2 regions of the Klebsiella sp. NPDC088457 genome follow, and region 2 is predicted to be linked to the other one. Evidence: predicted binding sites of a transcription regulator. Region 2 holds the regulator's gene; the other holds the start of a gene.
What was found. The regulator CRP, encoded in region 2, controls carbon source genes, mostly activating them, when cyclic AMP is high. The targets are predictions, from matches to a motif close to ATGTGANNNNNNTCACAT.
Positions count from the first base shown of each region.

Region 1: a site for CRP is predicted at 1,336-1,353, ahead of cdd (cytidine deaminase). Genes of this name have one in related genera too.

Region 1 covers NZ_JBJDNH010000015.1:65,386-68,594, reverse strand. Annotated here, with positions in the region: gene ACI2JR_RS11815 (CidA/LrgA family protein) at 192-599, shown strand; gene ACI2JR_RS11810 (CidB/LrgB family autolysis modulator) at 589-1,284, shown strand; gene cdd (cytidine deaminase) at 1,412-2,296, shown strand; gene sanA (outer membrane permeability protein SanA) at 2,423-3,136, shown strand.
Region 2 covers NZ_JBJDNH010000019.1:41,881-45,089, forward strand. Annotated here, with positions in the region: gene ACI2JR_RS13895 (phosphoribulokinase) at 2-871, shown strand; gene ACI2JR_RS13900 (OsmC family protein) at 973-1,377, opposite strand; gene crp (cAMP-activated global transcriptional regulator CRP) at 1,683-2,315, shown strand; gene ACI2JR_RS13910 (YccS/YhfK family putative transporter) at 2,368-3,209, shown strand, end outside.

The sequences.
Region 1 (3,209 bases), on a different contig from region 2:
CTCTATGCTTTTATCATAGCTGGTCCAATCTGATGGTCGACAACGCGCGCAGGGAACACATTATCTACCGCGCCTGCGGGTGTTCCAGTTCCGTCGCTCTATTCCAGGTATGCGTAGAATTCATGATGTGATCGGTAGCACATTTCAAGGTTTAATTGTATGATGAATTCGGTTCATCAAGGGTTATTACCATGAGTAAATCGCTGAATATTATCTGGCAGTATCTACGGGCTTTTGTCCTGATCTATGCCTGTTTATACGCCGGGATTTTTATTGCCTCCCTGCTGCCGATGACTATCCCCGGCAGCATTATCGGGATGCTGATTTTGTTCGTTCTGCTGGCGCTGCAGATTATGCCGCCGAAATGGGTCAACCCCGGCTGTAACGTGCTGATTCGTTACATGGCGCTGCTGTTCGTGCCCATCGGCGTGGGCGTCATGCAATACTGGGATTTGCTGCGCGCGCAGCTGGGCCCGGTGGCGATCTCCTGCGCCATCAGTACACTGGTGGTTTTTTTGGTGGTGAGCTGGAGCTCGCACCTGGTCCACGGCGAACGTAAAGTGATCGGACAAAAAGAGGACATCAAAGATGATGCATGAAATCTGGTGGTCTTTGCCGCTGACGCTAATCGTTTTTTTCCTCGCCCGTAAGCTGGCCGCGCGGTTTAAATTCCCGCTGCTCAACCCGCTGCTGGTGGCGATGGTGGTAATCATCCCCTTTTTGCTCATCAGCGGAATCTCCTACGATCGCTATTTTCAGGGCAGCAAAATTCTCAACGACCTGCTTCAGCCGGCGGTCGTGGCGCTGGCCTTTCCCTTATACGAACAGTTGCACCAAATCCGCGCCCGCTGGAAATCGATCATTACGATCTGCTTTATCGGCAGCGTCGTGGCCATGATTACCGGAACCAGCGTTGCTCTGCTGATGGGGGCGACGCCGCAAATCGCCGCGTCGATTATGCCAAAATCGGTCACCACGCCCATTGCGATGGCGGTCAGCGGCAGCATTGGCGGTATTCCGGCGATCAGCGCGGTGTGCGTGATTTTCGTGGGTATTCTCGGGGCGGTATTCGGCCATACGCTGCTTAACCTGATGCGTATCCGCACCAAAGCCGCGCGCGGGCTGTCGATGGGTACCGCATCGCATGCGCTGGGCACCGCCCGCTGTGCGGAGCTGGATTATCAGGAAGGGGCGTTCAGCTCGCTGGCGCTGGTGCTCTGCGGGATTATTACTTCGCTGATCGCCCCCTTTTTGTTTCCGCTGGTGCTGGCGATAGTCGGATAAATGTGATTCAAATCACATTTATCAGTGCAACATAACAAAGTTGCATAAACAATGAGATATTAATCACATATACGAGCCATCACCGCCCGTACACTAGATTCCCATTACATTGTTATGAGGCAACGCCATGCACCCACGTTTTCAAGCTGCTCTTCCTCTCCTGGCGGCAGACCTGCAAGCGGCCATCGCCCCGATGCTGACCGACCCGCATTTTCCAGCACTGCTGGATGCCGGGCAGGTCACAGCGCTGCGCAACGCCACAGGGCTGGACGAAGACGCGCTGGCCTTTGCGCTGCTGCCGCTCGCCGCGGCCTGCGCGCGCGCCGACCTCTCCCATTTTAACGTTGGCGCCATCGCCCGCGGGATCAGCGGCAGCTGGTATTTCGGCGGTAACATGGAATTCCCCGGCGCAACCATGCAGCAAACCGTCCACGCGGAACAGAGTGCCATCAGCCATGCCTGGCTGCGCGGCGAAAAGTCCCTGCTGGCGATCACCGTCAACTACACCCCCTGCGGCCACTGCCGTCAGTTTATGAATGAGCTGAACAGCAGCCAGGTCCTGCGTATCCATCTGCCGGGCCGCGAGGCGCACTCCCTACAGCACTACCTGCCGGATGCTTTCGGCCCGAAGGATCTGGCGATCAAAACGCTGCTGATGGATGAGCAGGACCATGGTTTTCCGCTGACCGGCGATGCGCTGACCCAGGCGGCTATTCAGGCGGCCAACCGCTGCCATATGCCCTACAGCAACGCCCCTTCCGGCGTGGCGCTGGAGCTGAAAGACGGGACGATTTTCGCCGGCAGCTATGCGGAAAATGCCGCCTTTAACCCCACCCTGCCGCCGCTGCAGGGGGCGCTGAACCTGCTGAGTCTCAATGGATATGATTATCCGGATATTCAGCGCGCTATTCTTGCCGAGAAAGCCGATGCGCCGCTGATTCAGTGGGATGCGACCGCCGCCACGCTGAAAGCGTTAGGCTGTCACAGCATTGACCGCATTCTGCTCGCTTAAGCATCCTGCCATGCGGGTCTGCTGGCCCGCATTGTTGAAAATCCCCGCAATTAAACGATGGTTTCTTGCTCTTGCCCGGCGGGTAAAGTAGCCTGATAGCTCCATTGTCCACATTGAGTCAGGTGAATGTTAAAGCGTGTGTTATACAGCCTGTTAGTCCTGTTCGGCCTGCTGCTGTTGACCGTGCTGGGTCTTGACCGTTGGATGAGCTGGAAAACAGCCCCCTATATTTACGACGAGCTGCAGGATCTGCCCTACCGCCAGGTTGGGGTCGTGCTCGGTACCGCCAAGTATTATCGCACCGGGGTCATCAATCAATATTACCGCTACCGCATTCAGGGCGCGCTGAACGCCTACAATAGCGGGAAGGTGAACTATCTGCTGCTGAGCGGCGATAATGCGCTGCAAAGCTACAATGAGCCGATGACCATGCGCCGTGATTTGATTAAAGGCGGCGTCGATCCGGCAGATATCGTGCTCGATTACGCGGGTTTCCGCACCCTCGATTCCATTGTGCGGACGCGTAAAGTTTTCGATACCAACGACTTTATTATCATCACCCAGCGCTTCCACTGCGAGCGGGCGCTGTTTATCGCCCTGCATATGGGGATTCAGGCGCAGTGCTATGCGGTGCCTTCGCCGAAAGATATGTGGAATGTGCGCTTACGTGAGTTCGGCGCCCGTTTTGGCGCGCTGGCCGATCTGTATGTGTTCAAACGTGAGCCGCGTTTTTTAGGGCCGCTGATTCCCATTCCGACCTTGCAGGCGGTCCCGGAGGGGGCGCAGTCCTACCCAGCGGTAACGCCGGAGCAGCTGCTGGAATTGCAAAAAGAGAAGTGACAGGCCATAGAGAACGGCCGTTCCTCGATGCAGCCCGTGTCGACGGCGTCGCCGCTCGTTCCCCCGCAGCGCC
Region 2 (3,209 bases):
TATGTCTGCCAAACATCCGGTGATTGCCGTCACAGGCTCCAGCGGCGCGGGAACCACGACCACCAGCCTCGCCTTTCGTAAAATCTTCGCGCAGCTGAACCTGCGCGCCGCCGAAGTAGAAGGCGATAGCTTTCATCGCTATACCCGCCCGGAAATGGACATGGCGATCCGCAAAGCGCGCGATCAGGGAAAGCACATCAGCTATTTCGGTCCGGAAGCGAACGACTTCAGCCTGCTCGAAAATACCTTTCTCGAATACGGGCGCAACGGCACCGGCCAGTCGCGGAAATATCTGCATACCTATGATGAAGCGGTGCCGTGGAATCAGGTGCCAGGTACGTTTACGCCATGGCAGCCGCTACCGGAACCTACCGATGTCCTGTTTTATGAGGGCCTGCACGGTGGCGTGGTAACGCCGCAGCACAACGTGGCACAGCATGTCGACCTGCTGGTCGGCGTAGTGCCGATCGTCAATCTGGAGTGGATTCAGAAGCTGATCCGCGATACCAGCGAACGCGGCCATTCCCGTGAAGCGGTGATGGACTCCGTGGTGCGTTCGATGGAAGACTATATCAACTTCATCACCCCGCAGTTCTCGCGTACCCATATCAACTTCCAGCGCGTCCCCACCGTCGATACTTCCAACCCGTTTGCGGCGAAAGGCATCCCGTCGCTGGATGAAAGCTTTGTGGTGATTCATTTCCGCAATCTGCAGGATATCGATTTCCCGTGGCTGTTAGCGATGCTGCAGGGGTCGTTTATCTCGCATATCAATACGCTGGTGGTGCCGGGCGGAAAGATGGGGCTGGCAATGGAGCTCATCATGGCGCCGCTGGTCGAACGGCTGATGGAAGGGAAGAAAATCAGTTAACCACGTTAAAAGACCCCGGGCGCCTGGCGCTAAGCGGGGTTTTCGTTCTTCACTCACGGCTCCCGGATAAGGCGTTTGCGCCGCTCTCCGGGAAAGGCTGCTTAGCCTTCCACCACTTCATAGGTGTGGGTGATATTCACCGTTTTTTGCAGCATCAGCGCCACCGAGCAGTATTTCTCCGCCGACAGGTCCACCGCACGAGCGACGGCCGCCTCTTTCAGCTCATTTCCGGTGACGATAAAATGCATGTTGATATGGGTAAACAGGCGCGGCGCCTCTTCCCGGCGTTCAGACGTCAGCTTCACTTCACAGTTGCTCACATTGTGACGCCCTTTCTGCAAAATCGACACGACATCGATCGCGCTGCATCCGCCCGCCGCCATCAGCACCATCTCCATCGGGCTTGGCGCTTTATCCCCGGAGTTGCCGTCCATCAGAACCTGGTGGCCTGACGCGGACTCTCCGATGAAGGTTAACCCTTCAACCCATTTCACACGAGCTTGCATAAAATTTAACTCCAAGGTTGCAATTTTCCTGACAGATTACGCGCACATAACAATTCTCGCAACGGAAGGCGACCTGCGTCATGCTGAAGCGAGACACCAGGAGACATGCGGCGAAAGCTATGCTAAAACAGTCGGGATGCTACAGTATTACATTGATGTACTGCATGTATGCAGAGGAGTTCACATTACAGGCTGAAGAAAACTCACCAGCCGTTTCCCAGGCATAGGGAAACAATACGATTGCATGCCCGGATGCCGTGTAGTGTCGGCACCCGGAGATAGCTTATAACAGAGGATAACCGCGCATGGTGCTTGGCAAACCGCAAACAGACCCTACCCTCGAATGGTTCTTGTCTCATTGCCATATTCATAAGTACCCATCTAAAAGCACGCTGATCCACCAGGGTGAAAAAGCAGAAACGTTGTACTACATCGTCAAAGGCTCTGTGGCTGTGCTCATCAAGGATGAAGAGGGTAAAGAGATGATCCTCTCTTACCTCAACCAGGGCGATTTCATCGGTGAATTAGGCTTGTTTGAAGAAGGCCAGGAGCGTAGCGCCTGGGTACGTGCGAAAACCGCATGTGAAGTGGCCGAAATCTCCTACAAAAAATTCCGTCAGCTGATCCAGGTAAACCCGGATATTCTGATGCGTCTGTCATCGCAGATGGCTCGTCGTCTGCAGGTAACCTCAGAAAAAGTGGGTAACCTCGCCTTCCTCGACGTTACCGGCCGTATCGCTCAGACGCTGCTGAACCTGGCGAAACAACCGGACGCCATGACCCACCCGGACGGGATGCAAATTAAAATTACCCGTCAGGAAATCGGTCAGATCGTGGGCTGTTCCCGTGAAACCGTTGGCCGTATTCTGAAGATGCTGGAAGATCAGAATCTGATCTCTGCGCACGGTAAAACCATCGTCGTTTACGGTACCCGTTAAGTCGATAAAACGGCGTGTTGTACCCACAATACGCCGTTTTTGTTTCCCCTCGATGTGGCGCAGGCTGATTTACCACCCGGAAGTCAACTATGCACTGCGGCAAACGCTGGTGCTGTGCTTGCCTGTCGCAATCGGACTCCTGCTCGGTCATTTACAACAGGGTCTGCTGTTCTCGCTGGTGCCTGCCTGTTGCAACGTCGCCGGTCTGGACACGCCGCATAAGCGCTTTTTTAAACGCCTGATCGTCGGCGGCTCCCTGTTTGCCGGCTGTAGTCTGGTCGTCCAGCTGCTGCTGCAGCAGGATATCCCGTTACCGTTAATTCTCAGCGGCCTGGCGCTACTCCTTGGCGTCACGGCAGAAATCAGCTCCCTGCACGCCAGACTCTTGCCCGCCTCGCTGATTGCCGCGATCTTCACTCTGAGCCTTGCCGGGAATATGCCTGTCTGGGAGCCGCTGCTGATCTATGCTCTCGGCACGTTGTGGTACGGCCTGTTTAACTGGTTTTGGTTCTGGCTTTGGCGCGAACAGCCGCTACGTGAATCGCTAAGCCTGCTCTATCGCGAGCTGGCCAACTACTGCGAAGCCAAATACAGCCTGTTGACTCAGCATATCGATCCGGCCACCTCGCTGCCGCCGCTGCTCATCCGCCAGCAGAAGGTCGTGGACCTGATCACCCAGTGCTATCAGCAGATGCATATGCTGGCGGCAAATCAACACAATGACCACAAACGCCTGCTGCGGGCGTTTCAGGTGGCGCTGGATCTTCAGGAACATATCTCCGTCAGCCTGCATCAGCCCGAAGAAGTACAAAAGCTGGTGGAACGCAGCCATGCGGAAGCGGTGATTCGCTGGAATGCGCAAACCGTTGCCGCCCGCCTGCGGGTGCTGGCGGA